DNA from 4 places in the Sphaerisporangium sp. NPDC051011 genome. Region 1 is predicted to be linked to each of the others. Evidence: riboswitches for the same ligand, from Rfam matches in the RefSeq annotation. Region 1 holds a riboswitch; each other region holds the start of a gene.
The links. A riboswitch is a leader RNA that binds a small molecule or an ion and turns the genes downstream of it on or off. The one in region 1 is predicted to bind cyclic di-AMP.
Positions count from the first base shown of each region.

Region 2: linked by a shared signal. The riboswitch ahead of AB0H21_RS31240 (hypothetical protein) and the one ahead of AB0H21_RS38010 (NlpC/P60 family protein) in region 1 are both predicted to bind cyclic di-AMP.
Region 3: linked by a shared signal. The riboswitch ahead of AB0H21_RS08160 (C40 family peptidase) and the one ahead of AB0H21_RS38010 (NlpC/P60 family protein) in region 1 are both predicted to bind cyclic di-AMP.
Region 4: linked by a shared signal. The riboswitch ahead of AB0H21_RS05385 (hypothetical protein) and the one ahead of AB0H21_RS38010 (NlpC/P60 family protein) in region 1 are both predicted to bind cyclic di-AMP.

Region 1 covers NZ_JBFAGG010000025.1:83,101-90,231, forward strand. Annotated here, with positions in the region: gene AB0H21_RS37995 (L-aspartate oxidase) at 1-2,551, shown strand, start outside; gene AB0H21_RS38000 (type III pantothenate kinase) at 2,551-3,333, shown strand; gene AB0H21_RS38005 (LuxR C-terminal-related transcriptional regulator) at 3,918-4,082, shown strand; gene AB0H21_RS38010 (NlpC/P60 family protein) at 4,288-5,355, opposite strand; cyclic di-AMP (ydaO/yuaA leader) riboswitch at 5,361-5,562, opposite strand; gene AB0H21_RS38015 (amino-acid N-acetyltransferase) at 5,966-6,511, shown strand; gene AB0H21_RS38020 (RDD family protein) at 6,628-7,131, shown strand, end outside.
Region 2 covers NZ_JBFAGG010000016.1:22,434-29,564, reverse strand. Annotated here, with positions in the region: gene AB0H21_RS31260 (GNAT family N-acetyltransferase) at 1-992, opposite strand, end outside; gene AB0H21_RS31255 (PP2C family protein-serine/threonine phosphatase) at 1,112-2,227, shown strand; gene AB0H21_RS31250 (response regulator transcription factor) at 2,239-2,844, opposite strand; gene AB0H21_RS31245 (site-2 protease family protein) at 3,095-4,399, shown strand; gene AB0H21_RS31240 (hypothetical protein) at 4,449-5,390, opposite strand; cyclic di-AMP (ydaO/yuaA leader) riboswitch at 5,440-5,574, opposite strand; gene galT (galactose-1-phosphate uridylyltransferase) at 5,641-6,720, opposite strand; gene AB0H21_RS31230 (DeoR/GlpR family DNA-binding transcription regulator) at 6,717-7,131, opposite strand, start outside.
Region 3 covers NZ_JBFAGG010000003.1:201,477-208,607, reverse strand. Annotated here, with positions in the region: gene AB0H21_RS08180 (IclR family transcriptional regulator) at 1-88, shown strand, start outside; gene AB0H21_RS08175 (glycosyltransferase family 4 protein) at 350-1,474, opposite strand; gene AB0H21_RS08170 (M48 family metallopeptidase) at 1,471-2,766, opposite strand; gene AB0H21_RS08165 (hypothetical protein) at 2,790-3,716, opposite strand; gene AB0H21_RS08160 (C40 family peptidase) at 3,952-4,482, opposite strand; cyclic di-AMP (ydaO/yuaA leader) riboswitch at 4,565-4,723, opposite strand; gene AB0H21_RS08155 (metalloregulator ArsR/SmtB family transcription factor) at 5,142-5,717, shown strand; gene AB0H21_RS08150 (hypothetical protein) at 5,714-6,175, shown strand; gene AB0H21_RS08145 (hypothetical protein) at 6,474-6,950, opposite strand.
Region 4 covers NZ_JBFAGG010000002.1:267,210-274,340, forward strand. Annotated here, with positions in the region: gene AB0H21_RS05370 (OsmC family protein) at 1-215, shown strand, start outside; gene AB0H21_RS05375 (SDR family oxidoreductase) at 693-1,415, opposite strand; gene AB0H21_RS05380 (LysR family transcriptional regulator) at 1,426-2,349, shown strand; cyclic di-AMP (ydaO/yuaA leader) riboswitch at 2,528-2,668, shown strand; gene AB0H21_RS05385 (hypothetical protein) at 2,970-3,608, shown strand; tRNA gene AB0H21_RS05390 (tRNA-Lys) at 3,788-3,864, shown strand; gene AB0H21_RS05395 (PLP-dependent aminotransferase family protein) at 3,994-5,142, opposite strand; gene AB0H21_RS05400 (sulfotransferase family protein) at 6,185-6,925, opposite strand.

The sequences.
Region 1 (7,131 bases):
CACCGCGCCCGCCCCCGGCTGGACCGTCCACGCCGACGTCGTCGTTGTGGGGTCCGGCATCGCCGGTCTCACCGTGGCGCTCCACCACGCCGAACTGGCCCCCGGCGCCCGGGTGCTGGTTGTCACCAAGGACGTGCTGTCCGCAGGCTCCACGCGCTGGGCGCAGGGCGGGATCGCCGCCGTGCTCGACCCCGCCGACTCCTCCGACGAGCACCTCGGCGACACGCTGGTCGCCGGGGTCGGCCTCTGCGACCCGCGCGCCGTCCATACCCTGGTCACCGAAGGGCCGGACGCGCTGCGCCGCCTCATGCGGCACGGCGCGCGCTTCGACCGCGACCCCGGCGGCAGGCTGCAGCTCACCCGCGAGGGCGGCCACCACCGCGACCGCATCGTCCACGCCGGCGGCGACGCGACCGGCGCCGAGGTCCAGCGGGCCCTCGTCGAGGCCGTGCGGGCGGCGGCGCCGGGGCCCGGTGAGTGCGGCGGCATCGAGATCATCGAGCACGCGCTCGTCCTGGACCTGCTCAAGGACGCATCCGGCGCCGCCCGCGGGATCACCCTCCACGTGATGGGCGAGGGCGCCAGGGACGGCGTGGGCGCGGTCCGCGCGGGCGCCGTCGTGCTCGCCACCGGCGGCATGGGCCAGGTCTACTCCGCCACCACCAACCCGCTGGTCTCCACGGGCGACGGCGTGGCGCTCGCGCTGCGCGCCGGGGCGGTCGTGCGGGACCTGGAGTTCGTCCAGTTCCACCCGACGGTCCTGTGGCTGGGCGAGGACGCGACCGGCCAGCAGCCGCTCATCTCCGAGGCCGTGCGCGGCGAGGGCGCCGTCCTGGTCGACGCCACGGGCGAGCGGTTCATGACCGGCGTCCACGAACTCGCCGAGTTGGCCCCGCGCGACGTCGTGGCCAAGGCGATCATGCGCAGGATGCTGGAGACCGGGGCGCTCCACGTCCACCTCGACGGGCGGCACTTCGGCGAAGAGAAGTGGCGCACGCGCTTCCCCACGATCTACGCGATCTGCCTGGAACACGGCATCGACCCCGCGCGCGAGCCCATCCCGGTCGCGCCCGCGGCCCACTACGCCAGCGGCGGCGTCCGCACCGACCTGCGCGGCCGCACCAGCGTCCCCGGCCTGTACGCCTGCGGCGAGGTCGCCTGCACGGGCGTGCACGGCGCCAACCGGCTCGCGTCCAACTCGCTGCTGGAGGGCCTGGTCTTCGCCGAGCGCATCGCGGCCGACCTTGCCGCCGAGGCCGCCGAGGCCGCCGAGCGTCCCGCGCCCGGCGAGCCGGTGGACGACGGCCGCGCCGCCGGACTGGTCGACCCCCGGGCGCGCGCCCGCGTCCAGGGCCGCATGAGCGCGGGCGCGGGCGTGCTGCGCGGCGCCGCGAGCCTGGCGGAGGTCGCCCGCGGCCTCGTGGACGCCCGCTGGACCCCCGTGACCGTCGAGCCGTGCACCGAGTCCTGGGAGACCACGAACCTGCTCACGGTGGCCACCGCGCTCGTCGCGGCGGCCGGGGCCCGCGAGGAGACGCGCGGCTCCCACTGGCGCGAGGACCACCCCGAGCGCGACGATGCCGGATGGCTGGGGCACCTGGACGTGACCCTGGGCGAGGAAGGACTGAGCATGACGTACCGGCGGCACGAAGGCGGGCCCGGGGAGACGGCCATCTCCGGTCACCTGGAGGCGGACCTCACCCTGGCCGGCCTCGACCCGGCGGCGGTCGCCGCGGTGATCGACGCGGCCCTCGCCGAGGACCTCGCCCAGGAGGGCGACGTGACCACGATCGCCACCATCCCGGCCGGTCAACCGGCCGTCGGCGACCTCGTGGCCCGCGCGGACGGCGTGGTGGCGGGCCTCGCCGTCGCCGAGGCGGTGTTCCTCGCCGCGTCCCAGGGACGCCTCACGGCCGAGCGCCGCGTGAAGGACGGCGAGCGCGTCGCGCGCGGCGACGTCCTGATGACGCTGACCGGCCCGGCGCGCGACCTCCTCACGGCCGAGCGCACCGCGCTCAACCTGCTCACCCACCTGTCCGGGATCGCCACGCTCACCAACCGCTGGGTCCGGGCCGTGAACGGCGCGAAGGCGCGCGTCCGCGACACCCGTAAGACCCTCGCCGGCCTGCGCGCCCTGGAGAAGTACGCGGTGAGGTGCGGCGGCGGCGTGAACCACCGGATGTCCCTTTCGGACGCGGCCTTGATCAAGGACAATCACGTGGTGGCGGCGGGTGGGGTCGCCGAGGCGTTCCGCGCGGTGCGGGCGGCGTACCCCGGCCTGCCCATCGAGGTGGAAGTCGACCGGATCGACCAGCTCGAACCCGTGCTGGCGGAAGGGGCGGAGGAGATCCTGCTGGACAACTTCACCGTCGAAGAGCTCGCACTGGCCGTGCGCCTGGTGGACGGCAGGGCGCGCCTGGAGGCCAGCGGCGGTCTCAGCCTGGAATCGGCGCGTGAGGTCGCCGAAACCGGGGTCGACTACCTTGCTGTGGGGGCGCTGACCCACTCCGCGCCCGCACTCGACATCGCTCTGGACCTACGGGGGGCTTGATGCTGCTCACGATCGACGTCGGCAACACCCACACCGTGCTCGGCCTCTTCGAAGGCGAGGAGCTGATCGAGCACTGGCGCCTCGCCACGGACGCGAGGCGCACCGCCGACGAGATCGCGGTCGTCCTCCAGGGGCTGCTCGGCCAGAGCCCCCTGCTCAAGGGCGCCGACATCAGCGGCATCGCCATCTGCTCCACCGTCCCGTCCGTGCTGAACGAGATGCGTGAGATGTGCCGGCGCTACTACGGCGACGTCACGGCCGTCATCGTGGAGCCCGGCGTGCGCACCGGAGTGCCGGTGCGCATGGACAACCCCAAGGAGGTCGGCAGCGACCGCATCGTCAACGCGCTCGCCGCCATCACGTTGTACGGCGGGCCGTGCGTGATCGTCGACTTCGGCACGGCCACCTCGTTCGACGCCGTGTCCGCCAAGGGCGAGTACGTCGGCGCGGTCACCGCCCCCGGCATCGAGATCTCCGTGGACGCCTTGGCGGCCGCGGGCGCGCAGCTCCACAAGGTGGAGCTCGTGCGCCCGCGCTCGATGATCGCCAAGAACACCGTCGAGGCGCTCCAGGCCGGCATCATCTACGGCTTCGCCGGGCAGGTGGACGGCATCGTCGAGCGCATGGCGCCCGAACTCGCCGCCGACCCGGACGACGTCACGGTCGTGGCCACCGGCTCGCTCGCCTCCCCCGTGGTGGACGAGGCGCGCTCGATCGACGTGCACGAGCCGTGGCTCACGCTCATCGGATTGCGGCTCATCTACAACCGCAACACCAGCTGACCCATTCGCCCGCGCGGGCGCGCATCGGCCGAGATCCATATCGAAGCGCCCGCGCCGATTACGCGGCCGGGCGAGGTCCAAAGCGTCTAAAGCCGGTCCCGGGGACACCTTCCGTACGCGGGCGAGTTCGGCCGAAAAAGGTCGGAATGGGCCAGTGATTTCACGGATAATTACGGGCGGAGACGCGTTGATCTTATATGCGCGGCGGGGGTGATCCCACCGTACGCGCCGCCGAACCCGTCGTCGACCAGCATCGCGGGCGTCCGGGGCCGCGTCCCCGGACGGTGCCCTCCTCGATCTTCACGCCTGTCGGCCCCCAGCCTACGGGTTCGCGAACATGTCATGAGTAGTTCACATATGCACTGGTATGTCAATCAAGAAGGGAACGCCTATGGAGGGTCGGAGCTTGACGACCTTTGAACGTGGCGTTTACCGTTCCTGACGGGCGAGCCAGAAGCATTCCAGTATGTTGCCGAGTTCGTCGTGGGGGAGGACACCCGATGGCGTATCCGGATCTGGTTTCCCGAGGGAATGACATTCCCCCGGGATCAGACGGCGTGGGGTTGAGTGACGATGATCTTCTCTTGCTCGCCGAGCTGGCCAAGGGCGTGACCGTCGACCGTGTGGGTCGGCGGCTCGACGTCAGCGGCCGTACGGTCCGGCGCCGCCTCCGGGGCATCTGCGACCGCATCGGCGTCGCCACCGCCATCGAGGCCGTGGCATGGGCGGCCCGCCGCAGGCTGATCTAGCCGATCCAGCCCGCGAGAGCCGGCCACCCCGGGAACCGGTCGCCCACCACCCGGGGTGCGCCTGTGTCAGTCGATCCTGTGTCGGCCTGTGCATCGGCGTCGGCCCGTGTATCGGCCCGATGTCGGCCGCCCCGGCCGGACTCGGTCGGCCCGGCCAGGTCGGCACGGTTGGTTCAGTCGGCCCGGCCAGGTCGGTTCGGTCGGCTCAGTCGGCGATGCGCACGGCTCCGGCGAATGGACGGTTGCCCAGCGGGACGACCCGCACGACGTCACCCGTGCGCGGGGCGTGCACCATCATTCCGCCCCCGATGTAGAGGCCGACATGGTGCAGGTCGCCGTAGAAGAACACCAGGTCGCCCGGGCGCATGTCCTCCCGGTTGATGTGCGTGCCCGCCGTCCACTGGTCGCCGGTGTAGTGCGGCAGGCTGATGCCGACCTTCTGGTAGGCCCACATCACCAGGCCGGAGCAGTCGTAGGTGCTCGGGCCCGCCGCGCCCCACACGTACGGCTTGAGCTGCTGGGTCATCGCCCACCTGGCGGCCTCGGCGGCCTTGCCCTGGCCCGGGATCGGGATGTCGATGCGGGTGGCCCGCCCGTATGTCTGCCCGGCCTGCGACAGCGCCCGCTTGAACAGCGTGCTCTCGGTCTTGGCGACCAGCTTGCGGATCTTGTCGCGCTGTGAGGACAGATCGGCGACGAGCTTCTTGACCTCGCCTTCGCGCGCCTTGGCGCTTTCCTTCGCGCGTTCGGCGATGTCCATGGACTTGGTGATCTGGGAGACCTCCTCGCCCTGCTGCAACTGGAGGGCGTAGGTGGTCGCGGCGCGGTCCAGGTAGCCGTCGGGGTCGCCGGACATCGCCAGCGCCAGGGAGGAGCCCACACCGCCGGTCATGTACGCGTCCTGGGCGTACAGGGCCGCCTGGCGGCGCTTCTCCTCCAGGTCGGTCTCGCTGCGCGTGAGCGTCTTCTTGGCGAGCTCGGCCGAGCGCTGCGCCTGCTTCAGGCGTTCCTTCTGGCCGTTGTACTGCTCGGTGAGCGACTCGATCTGCTCGTAGAGGCTCTCGACCTGGTTCTTGAGGTCCTTGAGGCTCGGCTTCGGCTCGGCGGTCGCCGACACGAGCGGCGAGCCGAACGTCAGGACGGTCAGGGCGGCGGTGACGAGCGCGATCCGGCGGGAAAGACGCTTGGTGACTCCGCCGGCTTGGGCGCGCTCCGTACGTTTGGGACGGGCATGCCTGCCCGCGCTTCTACCAGGCGTGCGCCTAGGCTGCACCAACGAGCTCCTCTCCTCGGCCGCCTACCGGGTTAGCTGACGGGTTCGGGCCGGAGTAGCCCTACCGAGCGCGCGACCACAGAGGACACGTCCATGCCCTCCCTCTCGGATTCACCCCGGGATGGCGGCCCGCCGGGGGCGTGCCCCCTGCGTGCGCCGTTGGGTCCCCGGTTCCCGCCGCTTACGGGGGTGCGGCCGGGATTCGGCGGCGCGGCCACCGCTGTGCGATGACCGGTATCGACGCTGGACACTAGTGCAGCTCAGGTTCCGCCTCAACCGGAACTGCGGATTCTGTTGAGATTTCACAACCGAGACATCACAGGATGATCACGCTCAAAGTGCTGGCAGCGCGGCATTACCCTGCGTTTACGCGTTTTTGACCCCATGTCGGGCGCGTGTGGCGCAGGTCCGCGACTGTGCGGAACGTCATATCCCGCCGAAGCGGATGGCGCCGCCGTCCCTTTGACGCCACGCGTTCACTCCGTCACCATCCGCCACACCGATATCGAGGGGGCGGGGTTTCGGGCAGCCCGATATCGCGATCGATCCCGGAATCGATGCGGTAACGCCGGCGGCGGCGGACCCGCGCGGGAGGATACCCTGGCGCTTCATGGAGCAGGTCGTGGAGTCCGTGCCCTCCGGCAGCACGGTGGTGGTGCGGCGAGCCCGCACGCCCGACGTCCGGGCCATCAGGCGGCTCGTCGACACCTACTCCGGCGACGGCCCGCGCCTGCTGCGCAAGTCGACGGTCACCCTTTACGAGGACGTCCAGGAGTTCTGGGTCGCCGAACGGGACGGCGCGGTCGTCGGATGCGGGGCGCTTCACGTCCTCTGGGAGGATCTGGCCGAGATTCGCACCGTTGCGGTCGATATCGGCTGCCGTGGCATGGGAATCGGGCATATGATCGTCGGCGCGCTCATCGACGCGGCTCGCGATCTGGGGCTGCGGCGGGTCTTCTGCCTGACGTTCGAGGTCGAATTCTTCGCCAGGCACGGTTTCGCCCCCATCCAGGGCACTCCGGTGTCTCCTGAGGTGTACGCCGAGTTGCTCGACTCCTACGATGAGGGCGTAGCCGAGTTCCTCGATCTGGAACATGTCAAGCCCAACACCCTCGGCAACACGCGGATGCTCCTCCATTTGGTCCCCCGATCTTGACCCTCGCGATGACCTGGTGGAAAGGTGACTGTTGATGCGGCTGTCGCTACGTTGGGCAACACCACTGCATGCGTGTCTGACATATGCCGCATGCGAAGCCGAAGTGAGGTGACACGGTGAGCACCGGACAGCCGCCGTACCCCCGCGACGAACCGGACGGCCACCAGCCGTCGTCCGGATCTCCGCAATACGGGCATCAGAACGCAGATCCTGAGGTGACGGTCGTCCACCGTCCTCAGCCGACATCGGAACACCCCAACCAGTACGGCCAGCAGCAGGGCTACGGCCAGCAGTACGGCCAGCAGCCGCAGTACGGCCAGCAGGGTCAGCAGTACGGTCAGCAGCAGGGCTACGGCCAGGCGGCGGCCGGTCAGGGCTATGGTCAGCAGAGTCAGCAGGGCTACGGCCAGCAGGGCTACGGCGACCAGGGCTACGGCGACCAGGCGTACGGGCAGCAGCAGGCGTCCTATGGTCAGCAGGGCCAGCAGGGTCAGCAGGGCCAGCAGTCGTACGGGCAGCAGCCGCAGTACGGCCAGCAGGGCCAGCAGCAGGGCTACGGCGACCAGGGCTACGGTCAGCAGAGCCAGCAGCAGGGTTATGGCCAGCAGGCGGGGGGTTAC
Region 2 (7,131 bases), on a different contig from region 1:
TCGATGACGACGTCCACGGGCGCGGAGTAGGCGCGGTAGGGCAGGGCGCGGTCGACGTCCACCACGCGCGCCCACATGTCGTCCAGCCAGCCGGCGTTCAGCAGGCGCGGCTCGGCGAGCAGGTGCATGAGGGGGTCGTCCACCGGCCGGCTCGGGGCGAACACCCGCGCGACCAGGTCACGTTCGAGCACGTGCCGCCACAGCAGCGCGTACGCCGCCGGGTCCAGCCCGAACAGGTCGAACACCCGTAGCTCGCCGTCCGGCAGGTCGTGGTCGGTCACGCCGGCCTTCGCGCGGAACAGGACGTAGCCCCGCGGCCCGGAGTCGTCCTCGGCCACCACGCAGCGCAGCGAGGACCTGCCCCGGCGGGCCTCTTCGTCGTCGGCCAGCACCGCGTCCCACGCCGCCGGGGTGCGCCGGTACAGGCCGGGACGGCTCGGCAGGACGGACTCGAACACCTTCTCCAGGTCGCCGCGCGCCGCGGCGGGACGCGCCACGCGCAGCCGCAGCGAGGGGTCCGACGGCGCGTGGCCGGCGAGCCGCGCGCCGCGTGTCGGGATGCGGAAGAACAGGTTGTCCACGGCCCTGCCGTAGCCGAACCGGCCGTAGATGGCCCCTTCGGAGGCGTACAGCAGCGCCACGGGCTCGCCGCCCTCGTGCAGGCTTTCGAGCTGGGCGCGCATGAGCCCGGACAGGATGCCTCTGCGCCGGTGCGAGGGAATGACACAAACGGCCGATACACCGCATACGGGGCGTGGCCCGCCGGGCAGCGTCATGGTGAGGCTCAGGCCCACCGTGGAACCCACCAGCCGGTCGCCGTCGTAGGCGCCGAGCGTGCGGTCGAACTCCATCAGAGCCTTGAACCGCGCGACCCGCGCGGGGCTGTAGTCCTCGACGAAGGCTTCTTGGTCGATCTCCACCCATTGCGGCCAATCCGACTCGTCCATGGGGCGGATGACCGTCTCTGGCCTGGGCTTTGGTTGGCTGTTCATCCGATTAACGTTAGGGCCGGGCAAACCGGATCGGCCACCTAATATCCCCGTTTAATGATCAAGGTCTTGGTCAAGTCTGCTGCCCAAAGGGCCGGGGGACAGATAGAGTCGAGGCCATCATGAGTTCTCGTCCGGCGCCGCTGATCCCTCCACGGCTCCGCGCGATCTTGGTTCGCGTCCCGTTCCTCGTGCGGATCGTGCGCTTCCTCCGCAGGGGGCCACTGGCGCGCGACCGGAACCTTCTCATCACCCTCAGCGCGCTCACGCTCCTGCTCGGCGCGCTCGCCGCGCGGGTCTCCGCCGAGTGGTTCTCGCCCAGCCTGCTCATCCTGGTCACGCTGGTCGGTGGGCTCCAGCTCCGGCTGCGCAGTCTGGCCGTCCTCATCGGCGCGGTGGGGGTCGCGCTGGCCTACATCGCCGCAGTCCTGGGCTTCCGGTCGGTCGGCCCCGGGCTGCTCGTCACCATCGGCTTCACCACCGTGCTCGCCTTCCTCATGGCCCGTACGCGCGGCAAGCTCGGCGTCCAGGGCCTGCGCGGCGACGCCATGCTGCTGGAACTGCGCGACCGGCTCAAACGGCAGGGCGACCTGCCCGCGCTGCCCAAGGACTGGGGCAGGCGCGTCGTGCTCAAGCAGGCGGGTGGCTCCTCCTTCGGCGGAGACTTCCTGGTCTCCACGCGCCACGGGTCGATCCTGGAGGTCGCGCTGGTCGACGTGTCCGGCAAGGGCGTGGACGCGGGCACGCGCGCCCTCATGCTGTCGGGCACGTTCGGGGGTCTGCTGGGCTCGGTCGAGTCGTTCCTGCCCGCCTGCAACGCCTACCTCCACCGCCAGCCCGAGGGGGAGGGGTTCGTCACGGCCGTCCACCTGCGCCTCGACCTGGCCACCGGGGCCTACGAGATCACCTCGGCCGGCCATCCCCCCGTGGTGAAGTTCGACGCGGGAACGGGCACCTGGCAGGTGTCGGCGGCCAAGGGCGTGGTCCTGGGCGTCGTGCCCGATCTGCACTGCGAGCCCGACAGCGGGGTCCTGCACAAGGGCGACGCGCTCATGCTCTACACCGACGGGCTGATCGAGCAGCCCGGGCGGGACATCGACTCCGGCCTCGACCGGCTGCTCGGAGAGGCCGAGCGCCTGGTGCCCTCGGGCTTCCACGACGGCGCGGGTCCCCTCGTCAACTCGATGTCCGCGGGGCACAACGACGACTGCGCCCTCATCCTCATCTGGCGTCCCTGACCTGCCGGTCTCTACAGCCAGCCCGCCTCGGCGGCGATCCTGACGGCGTCCACGCGGTTGCGCGCCCCGGTCTTGCAGATGATGCGGGATAAGTGGTTTCGGACCGTTCCTACGGATAAATAGAGCTTCGCCGCGATCTCCTTGGAGGCGGCCCCCTGCGCCGCGATGCGCAGCACGTCCATCTCGCGGGGCGTCAGCGGGTTGTCGGCCGAGGTCAGCGCGGCGATGGCGAGGTCGGAGTCGACGGCCTTGCGCCCGGCGGCGACGCGGCGGATGCCGTCCGCGAGGTGCTCGGGGGCGATGTCGATGCTCAGGAATCCCAGCGCGTGGGCCGCGAAGGCGCGCCGGACCTGGCCTGGATTGGGCTGGCCCGACAGCAGCAGCACCCGGCAGCGGGGAGCCTTCTCGTGCAGGCGCGCGGCGGCGGTGAACCCGTCGACGTCCGGAAGGTCCACGTCGATCACCGCGGCGTCCGGGTCGAGTTCAAGCGCGGCCGGCATGATGTATTCGCCGGAGGCGACATCGGCGATCACCATGAGATCCTGCTCCCCGTTCAGCGACGCCACCAGTCCCCGGCGTACCAGCGGGAGATGTTCGGCGACCAGGATGCGTATCAAGGCGCTCCCTTGAGTGGCCCTGGAACAGATCCGGCAAATGCCGCTTCGCCGGTTCATATCCCACGGTGTCTAGATGATTGCTTACCGTCAATGCAGTCTCCCGATTCGGTCCACGCCGCGCAAGTCACTCCTACGGTTGGTCGTCGATGCGGTCTTTCGGGGTACGGCGGGGTCCGCCGGGGAGTTCGGTTAGGCTCGGAGGGGGCAATGTAAACAGCAGGCATCTTCTCCGCAGGTGGGGGTAGCACCTATGAGCTGGCTCATCGTGGCCGGGTTTCTCATCTTCTTCCTCGGGATGGCCTTGTCCATTGCCCTGCACGAGTTCGGGCACCTGGTACCCGCCAAGTTCTTCGGGGTCAGGGTCACGCAGTACATGGTCGGTTTCGGTCCGACGGTCTGGTCGCGGCGCCGCGGTGAAACCGAATACGGCCTGAAGTGGATTCCGTTCGGCGGTTACATCCGCATGATCGGCCCGCTGCCCCCGCGGCCCGACGACGGCGGCAAACTGCGCTCCATGCCCACCGGCCCCTGGCAGGGCCTCATCGAGAGCGCCCGGCAGGCATCCCTGGAGGAGGTCGGCCCCGGCGACGAGGACCGCGTCCTGTACCGCAAGCCGTGGTGGCAGCGCCTCATCATCTTCCTCGGCGGCCCGCTGATGAACTTCGTGCTGGCCTTCGCCCTGTTCTCGGTCGTCTTCATGGGCTTCGGCATCGAGGTCACCAAGCCCACCGTCGCCAAGGTCTCCGAGTGCGTCATGACCCTCGCGCAGGAGACCAAGGGGCAGAAGTGCGACTCGTCCTTCAAGCCCACGCCCGCCGCGCAGGCGGGCCTGCGGACGAACGACACGATCGTCTCCTTCGGCGGCACGCCCGTGCGCACCTGGGAGGACGCCACCCGGCTGATCCGCGCGCACGGCGCCGGCCCCGTCGCCATCGGCATCCACCGCGACGGCAAGCCGATGACGCTCACCACCACCCTCATCGCCCAGGACCGCCCCTCGGCCGCCGATCCGAGGAAGATGGACAAGAACGTCGGCTTCCTCGGCGTCACGCCCGTCATCGTCGTCGAGAAGCAGGGGCCGGGGTACGCCGTCGGCGCGATGTGGAACATGACCGTCCGCACGGCGCAGGCCCTGGCGCAGTTCCCCCAGAAGATCGTCGGCGTGTACCAGGCAGCCTTCGGCGGGGCCGAGCGCGCGATCGACAGCCCGCAGAGCGTCGTCGGTGCGGGCAGGATCGGCGGTGAGATCGCCGCCTCCAAGCTTCCGCTGGAGGGGAAGATCGCTCTGTTCCTCCAGTTGCTCGGCGGCATGAACCTCGCGGTCGGCATGTTCAACCTCGTCCCGCTGCTGCCCCTGGACGGCGGCCAGATCGCGGGCGCGCTGTGGGAGGGTCTCAAGCGCGGGTACGCCCGGGTGCGCCGCCGCGCCATGCCGGGGCACGTCGATATCGCCAAGGCCCTGCCGCTGACGTACGGCGTGGTGGCGGTGCTGTTCGTGGTCTTCGGCCTGCTGATCTACGCCGACATCGTCAACCCGATCCGCCTGACGGGCTGACCCTCACTCGCCGGAGGCGCCGCCCGGCCGGCGGCGCCTCGTCCGGCGTTCAGTACATCGAGATGTGCACGTGGTCGAAGTGGTTGGCCGTGACGCCGCCCCGGTCCTCCATCGCGCGCCAGCCCGGGAAGCCCAGGTTGTAGATGCGCTGCCGGTAGATGACGTACTTCACGCCCAGCTTGCCGCCGTTCTTGATCGCCCAGGCGGCGATCGCGTCGCCCAGCGCCGCCTGCCCGGCGGACGGCATCGCGCCGCCCGAGCTGAGCATGAAGTCGCAGGCCCTCCCCAGCGGATGCTCGCCGGAGTCCTCGGGCCGGTAGCAGCCGACCGGGAAGCTCAGGTCGAAGTGGCTGCGCACCTCCGCCCGCATCAGGCGCATCCGCGGGGTGATGTTGTCGCTCCCGGCGGGCAGTTCGGGGGCCCACGATCCGTTGGCCCGCTTGCCGGGCGCGGTCGGCACGAGCGCGTCCAGCTTGTCCTTGATCTGGCCGATCAGCCGCTCGGCGTCCTTGCGCTGAGCGGTCACCTCGGCCACGTCGCCGCGCAGGCGCACGGTGAGCCGCGCGGCCTCGTCCGAGGCCTTCCTGCGCTCGTCCCGTACCACCGCGAACTTCGCGATCTTGGCGTTCTGCTCGTCCTGGAGCTGGAGCAGCAGGGCGGCGCCGCCGTAGCCGGGGGACATGAGCTGGCCCGCGACGCCGAGGTCGCCCGCCTGGTACTGGAGCTGGGCGAGGTCGCCCACCTGCTCCTGCACCGCCTCCAGGCCCTGCTCGGCCTCCTTGAGGCGTGAGCGCGCCGCCTTCTCGGCCGCCTTGGCCTCGGCCACGGCGACGCGCTTGGCGTTGTACTTCTCGATCAGCCGGTCGACCTGCTTGCCGAGCGATTCCAGTTGTGCCTTGAGCTGCTTCTCCGTCGGTTTGGGGGCGGCGCTCGCGGCCGCCGCCGGGGCGAGCGTGTGCCCGGCCATGGTGAACATGGTGAGAACGGTCATGACGCCTGCGGCCACGGTGGCGTGGCGGCCGGTGGTCGGGGGCAGAGCCCTCTCCTCTCCATCCGCCGACCGGGTTAGCTGACGGGTTCGGGCCGGAGCAGCCCTACCACGACGTGGATTCACCCCAGAACCGTTGGGTCCCCGGTTCCCGGGCGGGGCACCCGGGATTAGGCGTACCGACCGTTACGGCCGGTGTTCGATGGATGTTAGTGGTTGACCGTACCTCGCGGTAGCTTTGTGGTGAATTGTCCTAAAAACCGTCTTGTGTCCGGAGTTGTCGGGCCGCCTCCTCGGGCGGCACGTCGTTCACGAAGGCGCCCATGGCGGACTCCGACCCCGCCAGGTACTTCAGCTTCTGCGGCGCCCTGCGGATGCTGAAAAGCTGCAGGTGCAGGTAGGCGAGGTCGCGCCCCTCGCGCACCGGCGCCTGGTGCCAGGCCGCGACGTACGGCATGGGCACGCCGAACAGGCCGTCCAGCCGCCGCAGCACCCCGGTGTACAACGGGCCGAACGCCGCGCGCTCCTCCACGTTCAGCGACCCCAGGTCGGGGACCCGCCGGTTCAGGTACACGTGCACCTCGAACGGCCAGCGCGCCGCGGCGGGGACGAACGCCGTCCAGTGGTCGTTCGCCGCCACCACGCGGATCTCGGCCTTGCGCTCGGCCGCCAGAACGTCGGCGAACAGGTCGCCGCCCGTACGCTCGCGGTAGCGCGCGGCGGAGGCGAGCATCTGCCGGGTCCGCGGGGTCACGTACGGATACGCGTAGATCTGCCCGTGCGGGTGCGACAGGGTGATGCCGATCTCCGCGCCGCGGTTCTCGAAGCAGAACACCTGCTCCACGCCCGGCAGCGCGGACAGCTCCGCCGTCCGGTCCGCCCAGGCCGTCAGGACCAGATCGACCCGCTCGGGGGAGAGCGCGGCGAACGAGGAATCGTGCTCGGAGGTGAAGCACACCACCTCGCACCGCCCCACGCCGGGCCGCACCTCGCTCAGCCCGCCGGGCTCCTCGTAGGTGCCCTCGTGGTCGCTGAAGGAGGGGAAGCGGTTCTCGAACACGGCGACGTCGTACTCGGGGGAGGGGATCTCGGTCCGCCTGCCGGGCACCGAGGGGCACAGCGGGCACTGGTCGGCGGGAGGAAGGAACGTACGGCCCTGCCGGTGCCCGGCGACGGCGACCCACTCGTCCATGATCGGGTCGTGGCGGAGCTCGGAGGCCCGGGGCCGCGCGGGCAGCTCGCGCGTGTCGGGCGCGCCGCGGTCGGCGTCGTCACGCCGGTCGAAATAGATCAGCTCGCGTCCGTCGGCCAGGTGGGTGACGGTTCGCTTCACTGGGCCGCCACCTGCGCCGCCTCGCCCGGTTCCGCCAGCACCAGCGTGCCTACCTGGTCGGACAGCAGGGGCCTCGCCTCCTCCGGCAGGCCCGTGTCGCTGACCAGCACGTGCGCCTCCTCCAGTTTGGCGATCGTGCTGATGCCGACGGTGCCCCACTTGGTGTGGTCGGCCAGCACGACGAGCTGCTGCGCGGCGGCGACGAGCTCCCGGTTCGTCTCCGCCTCCAGCAGGTTGGGTGTGGTGAAACCCGCCCGCGGGTTCATGCCGTGCACGCCCAGCATCAGGGTGTCGACGTTCAGTTCGCGGATCGCGGCCACCGCGACCGGCCCGACCAGCGCGTCCGATGGCGTGCGCACCCCGCCGGTGAGCACCACGGTCTGGTCCGGACGGCCCGCGCGGTGGAAGACG
Region 3 (7,131 bases), on a different contig from region 1:
GCCGCTGGTGGCGGAGGCCGCCTCGCGCGTCTCCAGGAAGCTGGGGGGCGAGCCGCCCGTCCGCCCGGCGGGGCCGCACGCACGCTGACCGGGGCCCGCAGAGGGGGCCGACCCCGGTCGGTGTCCTTCCGAGGCGCCCTTCCGGGGCGTCTTTCCGGGGCGTCTTTCCACGGCGTCCTGACGGCCACGTACACGGACACCGACCCCGATACCGGCCTTGACGTGCGGAAATACTCGGGAAACGCTCGCAGATGTGGAGTCGCGTGCAAATGTGGGGGAACGTGTCGTACTTCGTGCGGGAAAGTGGTGGATCGTGCCGGGCCTGTTCGGGGCGCGGCCATAGGCACGGTCAGTCCAGAAGCTCGGAGAAGCGGTCGGCGACCAGGTCCCAGCGCCACTCGCGCTCGATCCACGCGCGCCCGCGCTCCCCCATCCGCCGCGCCCGCCCGGGGTCCGCCAGCAGCGAGGCGAGCGCGCCGGCGACCTGCTCGGGCCGCTCGCCGTCCACCAGCAGGCCGGTCTCGCCGTCGCGGACGGCGTCGGGCGCGCCGCCCGAGGAGCCCGCGACGACCGGCAGCCCTGTCGCGGATGCCTCCAGGTAGACGATGCCGAGCCCCTCGACGTCCAGGCCGCGCAGGCGCGTGCGGCAGGGCATGGCGAACACGTCCCCGGCGTCGTAGTAGGCGGGCAGGCTGCCCCAGGGCACCGGCCCGGTGATGATCACCGATCCGGCGAGGCCGCGCGCCCCGACCGTCCGCACCAGGGCCCGCCGGGACGGGCCGCCGCCGACCAGCAGCAGCACCGCGTCCGGGACGGCCCGCAGGACGGCCGGCCAGCAGCGCACCAGCGTGTCCTGGCCCTTGCGCGGCACCAGCCGCGACACGCACACCACGACCGGCCGGTCGCCGAGCCCGAGCGCCTCCCGCACCGCCGCACCCCCGGCCCCCGGGCGGAACACGCTCGTGTCCACGCCCGGCGTCAGCCGGACCAGGCGCGACGGCGGGACGACCCGCGCCAGCCGTTCTCTGGTGTACTCGCCGAGGTAGGTGATGGCGTCGGCGTGCGCGCCGATCCTGGCGAGCAGGCCGCGCGCCCCCGGCACCCCGGCCCAGGCGGCCTCGTGGCCGTGGGTCAGCATGACCACCCGCCGTGCCCCGGCCGCGCGCAACGCCGGGGCGAGCAGGCCGAGCGGCGCGGCGGCGCCGAAGACGACGGTCTCGCACTTCTGCTCGCGCACCAGGGCCGCCGCCCGCCGGGCGACCCCGGGCAGGGGCAGCATGAGCGACGTGGGGTGGCGCACCACGCGGTACGGGCGGCGGGCGTCGAACTCCTCCCAGCCGGGCCAGCGCGAGGCGTACACGACGGTGGAGCCCGGCGGGCGGCGCTCGGCGAGGGCGTGGACGAACGCCTGGATGCCTCCCGGGCGCGGCGGGAAGTCGTTGGTGACGATCAGCGTGCGGCCCTGCGGGGTCACGGCTCCGGCAGCCCGTTCTGGCGGGCCCAGAAACGCGCCAGGGCGATGCGCTGCGGGGGCGTGGGGTGGGAGGCGTACAGGATGTACTCGAGGGCGTCCGGCGACAGATCGGAGAGGTTCGTGACGGCCAGCCGCCGCTGCATCGCGACGAACGTCGCCGGGTCGCGGGTGAGGTCGAGCGAGTGCAGGTCGGCCCTGGCCTCCACCGCGCGGCTGACGACGTTCTCGGCGGGGCCGGACAGGACGGTGGCGAGGGTCATCAGCCCGAGCAGCAGCCCCACGGCGCGCGGGTCACCCGCGGAGGGCACCCGGGCGCGGCGCCGGAGGCTGGGAGCGCCGGCCACGAGGAACAGCAGGCACGCCCCGGCCGCGGCCCCGAGCGCGCCGACCAGCGTGCCGTACAGGACATCGCCCCGCTTGGCGTGGCCGAGTTCGTGCGCGACGACCAGCTCGACCTCCTTCTCGGGGGCGCGCAGGAGCGTGTCGTAGACGACGATGCGCCGCGTCGCCCCGAAGCCGGAGACATAGGCGTTGAGGGCGGTGGTCCTGCGCGAGGCGTCGGCGACCAGGACGTCCTTGACCGGGACGCCGTCGCGGGCGGCCATGGCGATCAGGTCCGCGCGCAGCGGCCCGGCGGGCATCGGCCGGAATTCGTTGAACAGCGGTTCCACGACGATCGGGTAGGCAAAGGAGACCGCGACGGTGAACACGAAGGCGCCGATCGACGCCGGGATCCACCAGCGGGCGCGGAACCGGCGCGCCAGCCAGACCACGGCGAAGATCATGATGGCGGTCGTCACGACCTGGACGGCGAAGCCCTTCAGCCGGTCGGCGGACCACGCCGCCCAGTCCTGGGTGGAGAGGCCGTACGCACGCAGGCGGGTCTCGTACCACATGCCGAGCGGCCACTTCAGCAGCAGGCTCACCGCCGAGAGGACGAGCACGCCGAGCGGGACGCGCAGCCACCACGGCCCCCTGAGGCGGTCGACGGCCCACGCGCCGAACGGGGTGAGGATGAACACGCCCGCCACGACCAGCGTGACCGCGAGCGACAGGTAGGCGGGCAGGCTGACGGCCGAGTCGAACGCGGCGGCCCGGTCGATCTGCGCGGTGGTGAAGTCGCGCGCGGGGTCCGGCCGCACCTTGTCTGCACCGCTTATGGCCTGCCACGGCGTGGTCACCGCGACGACCCCCGCCACCGCCGCGCCGAGCACGACCAGGGCGATGCCGGCCGCGCGCATTCCCCCGTCCATGCGCCGCCCCGGGCGGGTCTCCTCGATCAGCTCCGCCACCGTTATCAGCCTTTCCGCCGTCGTCAGGACAGCTCCGCCTTCACGTATGCGCGCCAGGCGCCGGTGAACCGCCCGGCCGGCACCCCGAGCGCGCGCGGGAGGGCCCCCGCCGCGTCTGCCCTGTCTCCCCTCCTGAACTCACGGTAGAGGGCGACCAGGGCGGGTTCGCCGTAACGGGCCGCGACATACCGGCAGGCGAGCCACGCCTCCTCGTACGCCTGGGCCAGGCGCGGTGATCCGGGGGCGAAATCGTCCGGGCCGGGCAGCGCGGACGGCGTGCGGCCCGCGCGCACCTCGGCGGCCAGCTCGGCGGCGGCCTCGCGGACGGGGATGCCCGAGCGCAGGTAGCCCACGTAGTCGGCGAAGCCCTCGACCAGCCATTTCGGGGTGCGCGCGTCCGTCGCGGCCCCGGTGGCGACGTGCGTCAGCTCGTGGGCGAGGACGACGTCACGGCCGGCGTCGCTGAGGCGGGCGAACGAGCCCGGCTCGATGATCACGCGGTCGGTGGCGGCGACGGCGGCGAGGCCGTCCACCGAGGCGGGGGCCGCGAGCGTGGCCGCCTGCGCGGTGGTGGCGGGCACCAGGACCAGCGGGCGCACCGGCCCGGCGACCCGCGCGACGACGAGGCTCGCGCGGTCGGCCCTGCGGGCGAGGTCGGCTAGGTCCGCTTCGCTCGCGGTGGCCGTGCCGATCACCAGGGAGCGGGTTCCGCGGACGACGCGCGCGTGGCCCCAGATCTCCGGATGCTCGCCGGTCACGGCGTCCGGCGCCGGGGGCGTCGGGGGCACGGTCGGCGCGGTCAGGGGCGTGGCCGCGGACATGCCCGGGGGCGCAGGGGGCAGGTGCGGGGATACGAACGGGGGCGCCGGTGGGGGCACAGAGGGGGACGGGGGGACGGTCAGCGCGGCCAGCAGGCCCGCCAGCACGGTCCCCAGCCACACGACGCGCATGCGGGCAATCTACCTGGCCGCTCCCCCGCCGGCGCGCTCCCCGCGCGGCACGACCCGCTGCCCGGCCCGGTGCTTCGCCGTCTCCGCGGGTGTTCCGGACCGGAACGCCGAAGGCCCCGCCCGCCTCCGAGGGGAGTGGAGGCGGGCGGGGCCCCTGAGGGGCCGTCGCGTGGCCGGTGGGCGCGAGCGAAGGCTTCCGGGGAAAGGGCTCCTTGGAAGTTCCCCCGCGCTCCGGTCACGCTCCGGGGCGAACGGCTCCGACGAAACTGCTCTTGCGATAGCCGTTCAGCTTGTCGATCCGCACCCGGGTTCCGCTGTGCGGAGAGTGGATCATCTTGCCGTGACCGACGTACATGCCGACGTGGCCCAGTCCGTAGAAGAACATCAGGTCGCCCGGCTTGAGGTGCTTCCAGGAGACCTTCTTCCGCACGGAGCGGAACTGGCTGGCCGCGATGCGCGGCAGCTTCACACCGGCCTTGCGCCAGGCGTACACGACCAGGCCTGAGCAGTCGAACGCACCGGGGCCGCTGGCACCCCACCGGTACGGGTCTCCGATCTGCTTCTTGGCCACTTCCACCGCGGTGTGCGCCTTGATCCGCTGTCTGGCGGCCCTGGTGAGCTTGGTGGTCTTGGTCGTCTTGGAGGTCTTCCCGGTCTTGCCGGGCTTGATGACCTTGCCGACCTTGACCGAGCTCTGCGCCATGGCCGTGACGGCCGCGTCCGCCGAGGGTGCCTGCACCGACACCACGGCGACGGATGCCGTCATGGTGAGGGCGGCACCGCTGAGGGAGAGCCGGGCGAATCTGGACAGGCTGGGGCTAGGGGTAGTGCTGGACAGGATCGCTCCTTGGTTCTTCCACTTACGCCTACCGGGTTAGCTGACGGATTCGGGCATGGAAGTAGCCCTACGGCGCAATGGCGCCGATTCACCCCCGACCCCTGGGGTAGGGGTCAATTGGTTCCCCGGCTCCGTGCTCCTTGCCGCACGGATTCGGCAGACCACCGCCTGTGGTTTTCTCGGTTTCCCTATGTGTTCACGGCGGCGGCCGAATGGATGGTCTTGCATAAGCCGGCCCCCGCGACGGTCCGGCCTACGGCGCGACGGCATGGCGTGCTCGCCGCGGCCCAGAAGGTACAAGATTTGCCAATTTACGGCAAAGGGTCAGCCGGGTGAACGTAGATCAAATAACGCGATCTTCGCCAGATAACGCCTGCATATCAATGACGCCTGTTACCCGAATGTGATTCCCCTCACATATCCCGAAACTTGGCCCGATAGAAGTCCCACCGGCCACGGGAGTCACACGAGTTAGCGATCTTGGTCGCCCGGGACCGACCGCGCGGTCTCTCTAGAGATGCAAGTATGCAAGAGGTGTTTAGCAATTCATCTTGCACAGTAATCGTTGCGCATGCCAGCGTGGGGTCATGGAGAACGAGAACGTCCGGCAGATCACCGACTCCCGCGTCCTGGCGGCCCTTGCCCACCCCCTACGCAGGCGGCTCATGGACGCCCTGCGGGTCTACGGGCCCTGCACGGTCAGCATGCTGGCCGACCACACCGGCCAGGCGGTCGCGAACGTCAGCCACCACCTGCGCGTCCTGGCCTCGGGAGAGCTGATCGAGGAGGCACCCGAGCTGGCCCGCGACCGGCGGGAACGCTGGTGGCGCCTGGTCGCGAACGCGATCCGCTGGTCCACGCGCGACTTCGAGGGCGACCCCGCCTCCGCGGCCATCGCCGGCGCGGCCGAGTCGCTCAACCTCGAACACCACGTCAACCTCGTGCGCGCCTACTACGCCTCCTCCGAGGAGGAGCGCGAGGCGTGGCACGGCGCGCCCTTCTCCACCGACAAGTGGCTGCGGCTGACGCCCTCGGAGCTGTCCGAGCTGTCCCACGAGGTCATCGGCCTCTACGAGCGCTGGGCCACGCGGGAGATCCCGGACGACGGCCAGCGCCGCGACCCGGTGTTCGTGTTCACCTTCGGCGTCCCGGGGCGCCCGTGAAGGCCCGCCGCGCCCGGCCCGCGTGGGCGCGCCCCGCCGGCACCGGTACCCGGCCCCCCGAAACCCCGAGCGCGGACGCCCGTCCCCCCGGGCTTCGGAGGCGCGGCGGGCCGCTGCGCGAGCGCGACTTCCGGCTGCTGTGGGTCGGCGAGACGGCCAGCGCGTTCGGAAGCTCGGTCACCACTGTGGCCCTGCCGCTCGTGGCCATCACCGTCCTGCAGGCGAACGCGCTGGTCGTGGGCGTGCTGGCGGCCGCGTCCTGGGTGCCCTGGGTGCTGATCGGCCTGCTCGGCACGGTCCCGCTCGGCGCTCTGCTCGGCGGCGCGCTGGGCGACTCCCTCGGCGTGCGGCCCGCCATGTGGATCATGACCGGCGGGATGACCTTGACGGGCCTCATCCTGCTCGCGGGGCCTCTCAAGCGTGACCGCGACCTTCCCGAGGCTCCCGCCGTGTCCTGAATTGGACAGCGATATGGGCTAAGTCGCTCTTGCATCCAGGAAAGCGAGCCGAAGTCAATACTCGGTTTTGCGGAATTGTCATCAATTATCCCCACGAATGGCGCCGAGAACCGCACCCCCCGGCCGCACGCCAGACCGGGAATCTCTCGGAAAGCAAACCATTCCCCCATGTTCCGAGCTTTTCGCAGAAGTCAATTCGTCATATATCTCGATAGCACAGTATTACCCTGGAGCCATCGGCCGCAGCGGAACGGCTCCGTACAGAACGGCCCGGGCGGGCGGCCGGCCGGAGACCGGCTCAGAAGCGCTCGACGCCCTCCGGCCAGATGACCACGACCTCGCGCCCGTGGTCGCGGGCGTGCCGGACGGCGTCGGCCGTCCCCCCGAGCCCGCGCGCGGGCCTGCCGTCCCAGACGGCCGCGACGATCTCGGAGTTCTCGACGACGAAGCACCCGGCGGCGTGGTAGGCGGCCGCCCCCGGCTCCGCGAAGTCCAGCACCGTCACGACGCCGGCGGCGGCGAGCAGCCGGTGGTAGGCGTCCAGGTCCGGGCCCCGGAAGGTCGCCTCGTACCCCCGGGACGGCACGACGACGCGCAACTCGCCTCCGAGGCGCAGAAGGATCTCGGCGAAGAGCTGATCGGCGCCCGCGGCGAGGCTGCTCCAGCCGACGAGCGGCGCCTCCAGAGCGGCCAGCAGCGCGCTCAGCTCCCGTTCTGCGTGGGCCCGGGCCCGCGGCGGCATCGACTGGTGCCCGGTGATCCCGACGACGGTCATGCCTGCCCGTCCTCGGCCGTCATCAAGTGACGCCCGCCGAGCGTGGCGGGCGGCGAGCCTGTTGGCGGCACCAGGACCGTTATGCTCCGCTCCCCCTTCGGGACCCGGCCGCGACGATCCGGGCCGTCCCTCACCCTAGACCGGCACACCGGCGAACGCGCGGGGTTACGCGCGGGTTTCC
Region 4 (7,131 bases), on a different contig from region 1:
GGCTCGTCCGGCTCGCGATGACCGTCGAGGCCGCGAAGATCGAATCGAACATGCTCGGCACCGTGACGGTGACCTATGACGTCGAGCTTCCCGAAGGCGACCCCGAGGCGGACGAAGTGTTCCGCGCCGTCGCCCAGCGGGTCCACGAGCGGCACTGCACGGTCAGCCGCACCCTGCAGCAGGGCGTCGAGGTCAAGGTCGAACTGCCCGAATAGCCGCCTGCGCCTGCGGGTCCATCCGTACCCGGTCAACCCCGGGACTTAGACCGAATCTATACCCTGCGATGACGAGCAGCTCAGGCCCCCGTATGTAGTGTTAAGGCAGGTCAAGAGGGATGGGACCTGGCACTCGCAAGGGTGCGGACAAGAGCTTTTCTCAAAAAGGACGCGGTGGGGGACCGCGTCCGTTCAGCGGGACCGCCCGATGCGTTTGGGGGAAGGCATCGGCGCTGGACCGTTTGAGATCGGGGCCGGGCAGGCGGGGGACTGCCCGGCCCCGACTTGTCCCCACCCACCCCCGCGCACGGGACACATCTCTCCTCCGTACCGTTCCAGGAGCCCGCCGATTCCCCATCCGGGCGGTCACGTACGGGCCCGGAGGCGAAAGAACAAGCTCAGGCCGTGGGGGACGGCTGCTCACCGGGCGCTGGTGGGGCGCGTTGAGCCGCAGCCCAGCAGCAACACGTCAGAACATCACCATGGCACGACGCCATCGTCGTCGAACAGCTGACCGGTGGGCCCGTCGTCGGGCAGAGCCGCCAACCGGATGGCGATCAACGCGCCCTGCTCAGGGGTCCGAGTACCGCGGAACCCATTGAGGTCGGTGGCCACGTAGCCGGGGCAGGCGCTGTTGATCAAAATGTTGGTGCCGCTCAGCTCCTTGGCGTACTGGATGGTGACGGCGTTGAGGTAGGTCTTCGTCGGTGAGTAAGCCCCGCTGATCCCGAGCCCGACACCGGGTGTGGTCTGCAGGGTCAGCGAGGCGACATGGCTGGACTGGTTGACGATCCGCGGGTGCGCCGAGCGGCGCAGCAGCGGCAGCATCGCGTTGGTGACCCGGATGACGCCGATGACGTTGGTCTCCACCAGCCGTCGCACGGTCTCCAGGTCGATGGTCGTAGGTGCCTCTGGCCAGTCGCCTGCGACGCCGGCGTTATTGACCAGCACGTCAAGGCGTCCCGCTCGCTCCTCGATCAGCTGCGCCGCGGCGGTCACGCTCTCGTCGTCGGTGACGTCCAAGGGCACGCCGAACGCGTCGGTACCTGCCGCGCGCAGCTTCGCCACGGCGTCCGTCCTGCGCCGCTCGTCTCGAGCGCCGACACCGACGCTCCAGCCCAATGCGCCCAGCCCGGCCGCGATCTCGTACCCGATTCCCTTGTTCGCGCCGGTGACCAGTGCGATTGTCTTCTCGCTCATGACACCGAGCATGGCTGCACTTCGATCAGGCACCAACACCATCTCGGTACTGCAGCAATATCCGAGCGACATCAATCGACCGTACTGTGAATCCATGGAGATACGCGAGCTGCGGTACTTCGTCGCGATCGCCGAGGAACTGCACTTCGGCAAGGCCGCCCAGCGTCTGGAGATGGCCCAGCCGCCCCTGTCCCGCGCCATCGCCCGGCTCGAACGAGAGCTCGGCGTCACGCTGCTGGAGCGCACCAGCCGCAAGGTCACGCTCACCGAGGCCGGGGCCGTGCTTCTGTCGGAGGGGCGCACGATCCTCAGCGCGGTGGCCGCAGCTGAGCGGCGTACTCAGCAGGCTGCGCAAAGGCGCCCCCACCTCGTCCTCGCCGTCAAATCCGGCACCGCCGGCGAGTTGCTGGTCAAACTGCTCGATGCCTACCGCGCGGAGCCCGGCGCAGCGACCGTCGATCTGTTGCTCTGCGAGGCGCATCAGCAACAGAAATTGCTGCAGAACGGGCAAGCCGATGTGGCTCTGCTGCACTTGCCATTCGATTCGACGGTCGGACTCGACACCGAAATTCTGTATACCGAGGGACAGGTGGCGATCCTGCCCACCTCTCACTCACTTGCCGGCCGCTCTCAGGTTCGGATGGCCGAGGTCACCGCATTGCAGGAACTCCCGATGGCTCGCTGGCCCGGTCCTGGCGGCAACTACCCGGAGGGGCCAGGGGCAGAGGTACGGAACCTGACACAGCTCTTCCAGCTGATCGCGCTCGGCCGTACCACCGTGATCGTGCCCGAGTCCACCAGCACCGACCTGCGCCGGGATCTCGCCGCCGTTCCGGTCCTGGATGCCCCGCCCGTGACAACGGTGATCGCTTGGCCGCCACAGAGCCGGCTTCGCGCAGTCGCCGACCTGATCCGCGTAGCAACACGTCTTTGACCGGCTGTTCTGTGCCCGTAGCGTCGCTCATCCATGCCTGAAATGCGAGGTTTGGGTGGGAAAGGTAGATCTTCTAATGCTTTCGAGGGGTAATGTTGGCTTTGTCCTGACTTGGTGGGTAAGGTCTTAACCCAAGACGGGCGGTGACCTGGTCTTCAGCCCGAAGGCCGCCGCCCCGAACGTCGAATCTCCGAAGCCCGCAACGGGGCCGAGGGGAACCGGGGACCCAAGTCCTTGGGGTGAATCCGCGCGAGCGGTAGGGAGCGACTCCAATCCCGAACCCGTCAGCTAACCCGGTAGGCGTGATTGGAGAGGAGATCGAGTGGAGCACCCCACTCCGCGGCACCCATCCCCCGGGCTACCCTAAGCCCCGGATCTCGCCGTCAGAAGCGGCGGACAAATCGGCTCGGAGCAGCCGTCTCACCGGGCGAGTAGCTCGCCCTCTGTGACGTGGTGGTTGACGCCACAACTTTCTGCACTAGCACGGAAACGCGCGGATCCCGGCGATTGACATGGTCTCGCCGATCCAGTGATCAGACAGCGCCTTCCACTCCCGCATCGGTGCCGCCCTCGGCCCGGAGTCGCGGTCCTTGTCTTCTGATGAAAGATCCGACCTCCCCATGACTTCATTCGCTGTCCCCCCCACCTGGCGACCGGCTTCCTGCATCGCCGGCGCCTGCCTCGCCGCGGTGACGGCCTTCGGCGCGACCGCCATCGCCGACGCCGACGCGCAGAGCGTCCTTGCCCCCGTGCCCGCCGACGGCGCGGTCACCGAACCGGCCTTCCAGGGCAAGCCCGTCCTTCTCCATGGGTCCACGAAGGCCTCGTACTTCTGGGACGACGCCTCCGGCCGTATGGGAGACACGGGCATGCCCGCGATCGGCAAGCCGATGCAGAAGGGGCTCTTCGCGAGCCCGAGCTGGCCGCTCGGCACCGAGGGATACGTGATGTACAAGGGAAAGAAGGCGCCCTTCTTCATCGGCGACCGCGGCCCCGGCATCCCTTCCAGCAGCGGCGTGATGCTCGACATCGACGGCAAGACCTTCGCGGAACTGACCGGCGGCACCTTCAGCGACTCCACCCTCACGGTGAAGGGCTTCGACGCCGGACACATCAAGGTCGACTACGTGGTCACCAAGTGGGGCGACGGCAAGGGCAAGAAGAACTTCCCTGTCCCCTTCTCCAGCGGTGCCTGGGCGTCCTACGACCACCACCCCGCCACCCCGCCGCGCACCCCGGTCGTCCTGGCCGGCGACTGAGCCACGACTCCCTCGGCGTGAAGCCCCCGTCACGAAGGCCCCGGTAGGGCGGTCCCGGACGCGAAGAGCGAGGCTGAGAGTGGCGACCCCCTGAAGCCTGGGCCACCGCGAGCCACCCGATACGCCGTCCACTCGATGTGCGCACCCGCGCGGGTGCTGCTAAAGTCGCCGTAGTCAATGCGCCGCTAGCTCAGTTGGTTAGAGCAGCTGACTCTTAATCAGCGGGTCCGGGGTTCGAGTCCCTGGCGGCGCACCACGGTTAATGCCGATGACCTGGGCATCCTCTGCTGGCGGAGGGTGCCCACAGTCATTTCCGGGCCTGTAAAGGCGCGACACCCTTGGCGGTGGGCCGGTGCGGCAACGCGGCGGTAACACCGCCTGGCTGTCAGGCTCGGTAGGCCGAGGCGAGTCTGTGGCCGGCCTCTTCCAGGTCCGTGGGGGAGCTGAAGCTGAAGCTGAGGCGAAGGCCCGGCTCGGCGAGGGGGCCGAAGAGGGCGCCGTCCATCGCGCGGACGCCGGTGGGTTCGATGGCCTGGGCGTTCAGGCCGTGCAGCCAGAGGAAGAAGCCGCCGTGGGGGACGGCGAAGGCGTCGGCTCCTCCCGCGCGCAGGCCGGAGACGAGGGCGTCGCGCCTGGCCTTCAGTTGGTCGCGAAGCCAGAGGAGGCGCCGGTCGTAGGCGCCGTGCTGGATGAGAGGCGTGACCGCCAGGGACGTGAGGTGGTTGACGCCGCCTCCGCTGGACAGCAGGCCTCCGCCGGCGAGCCTGGTGACCAGGGCGGGGTCGGCGAGCATCCAGCCGAGCCGCAGGCCGGGGCCGAGGGTCTTGGCGAAGCTGCACAGCCGCACGACCCCGTCGTATCCGGCCATCGCCGCCAGCGGGGCGGGCAGGTCGATCGGGTCGAGGCAGAGCTCGGCGTAGGCGTCGTCCTCGACGATCGGGAGGCCGTGATCCTGGGCGACCTCCAGCAGTTCGGCGCGTCGTCGCCCGCCGATCACGCGCCCCGTGGGGTTGTGGAAGGTGGGGATGAGGTACGCGAACGCCGCTCGGTCGCCGTCCGCCCGCAGGTCGAGCAACAGGTCAGAGAGCGCAGCGGGGTCGGGACCCTCGGCGTCCTCAGGGATGGGCACGGTCCGTAAGCCGCAGTCGGAGAAGATCCGCTTGGCGAGGTGGTAGCTGGCCCACTCGCACAGCACGACGTCGCCCGGCGCGCCGAGCCTTGTCGCCAGGAGGTGCAGCGCCTGTGAGGTCCCGGCGGTGATCAGGACGTTCTCGGGCTCGCACGGGTATCCGCCCGCGACCTTCGCCCGCTCGGCCAGCGCGCCGCGCAGGGGCGCCACCCCCGCGTTCGCCCCGTACGTCAGCGCCGCGGGCCCGTACTCGTCCAGCGCCTCGGCGTAGGCGCTGGCCATCATCCCGGTGGGGAGCAGCTCGGGGTCCAGATACCCGTCCGCGAGGTCGAGGACTCCGTCCGGGGGAACGCCCTGGACGATGCCCGGTGTCCACATCGGCGGAAGCTGTCGCGGTGCCTGCATGACCCGGGCCCAATCTCGTGGACGGCGGCCGGCGGCGGGTGGTGGCCGCCGGGAGCAGAGTGATCACCTGAGTCATATCGGGACGCTCCGCCGCAGTCAAGGCCCCGCCGCGCGCGCTCACCTCACCATGCGCACGTATAGGTGGGATCAGCAGGGGAAAGTGGAATCGGCGCGGTGTCACGGAATGTGAGGAGGACTCGGGAAATGGTGGGAAGACGACAGACGATGCCGCCGGGGCGGCGACGGGCCGTGTCTATTGGGCATCACAGCGTGGAAATCGGCATGGTGACGAGACGGAAGCATCGCGGGGCTTCCCGGCGGGCCGTGGACGTGTCAATTCATTGGACGGGGGCGGTGCGGCGGCGTGCCTGTGAGGGGCGGGAGAATGGAGCCGTCCAGGCCCTCATTTCAAGGCCCGGGAATCGCCCGCCGCCTGACTTCGGGAGAGCGGACCATCCCGGCGCGATATGCCCGGTGTGATATGCCCGGCGCGGGGGTGGTGGTGTTTCCGCTGCACAGGCTCCACAACTGCCCTCGACCACTGGTCAGCGGACCAGTCATGGGCGGGCGGTTGGACGGACGGCGGCGGCGCGTGTACGCCCTGTGGGCGGGTGATCCGTGCGATCGGAAGAAAGGCGAATGAGGGGGAGCAAGTGGGCGATGACGGGCGGGCCAATCCCCACTGACGGCGAAACTGAACATAATTCGGTTTGTGTTCGCGCAGGTGCCGGATGCCGCGCCGGAGCGGGAAACGAATTCCCGACGAACCGGCTGGAGATTCCGCCGGCCCTGTGGCAGGCGTGCTCACCGCCACAGGGCCGCGAACGGCGACCGGATGACCCGCCGTACGGTGGCGCCGGATTCGCCGTTCCACACCCCGCCGACCCGGCGCCGAATCAAGGGACTGTGGTGAGCGGGGAAGGAGACGGCCCCGCCGATCGCAGGTGGACACCGAAGCGGGCGGCTCGGTGATCGCGCGCGGACACCGCACAGGCGACTCGGCGGGGGCGGCGGTTCGGCACGGGCCGGCCGGGCCTGCCGGTCAGCTCGGCACGCGCATCCGCGCGGCGTGCAGGTGCTCGTAGTACGGGAGGTGGTAGTCGAGGTAGGCGGCGAGTTTCGGGTTGTCGCGGACGAAGTCGGTGTCGGCGCCGTCGGTGCGGACGAAGCCGTCGGTGCGGCTCGTCGACTCGTGCCAGCGCTGGGTCTTGCGCCAGTCGTCGCGCACCCCGGGCTGCCAGCTCAGCGCGTCGGGGACGAACGGGATCGAGACGCGGGCGCAGTACTCCTTGACCGTGCCGACCGGGTTCTCGATCAGGTCCTCGGAGTCGATCACGACGGGAGGCGTCTGCGACCTGGCCGCGACCGCGTCGTAGATCTCGGCGAGCCAGGCGAACCCGATCTCGTCCCGGCCGAGCTCGGCGTTGAGCTTGAAGTGGGAGGCGATGGCCTGTTCGGGGTGACGGATGATGAAGGTGTGGGTCGCCTCCGTGAGGAAGCGCTCGTCGGCGAGCAGCCCGGGGTAGTGGAAGTCCGTGGTGTCCTTGAAAAAGACCGGCTCACGGGCGGCCAGCTCACGCAGGGTAGCGATCAACTCGGCTTCTGTGCGCGCCGTGAAGGGGCCCACCTGCGCCTCGCTGAAATCGGCGACATGCGAGAACGGTTCGTGCACCACGGTGTAGTCGCCACGGGCGGCCATCATTCTCAGGAATGCGGTCGACCGGGAACGCGGCGCGCTCCACAATGCTAAAATCCGGGGCGCTTCCTGGGTTCCGTCGTTCATTACGCTGGCCTCCGCCTGTTCGTGGTCGTGCGGAAAGGATATGACGGTTCGCTGTCGATTTCCGCATGTGGGTCGCGGGTGGTTCGAGTGCACCGATCGGCGCTTCACGCGGCTCCGGCGTGAGAGCGTGGATGGCCGGGCCATGATGCACTGACCTGCGAAGACTCGCCTGTCCGTGCCTGGTGGGCGTGGCTTGGAAGGAGGCG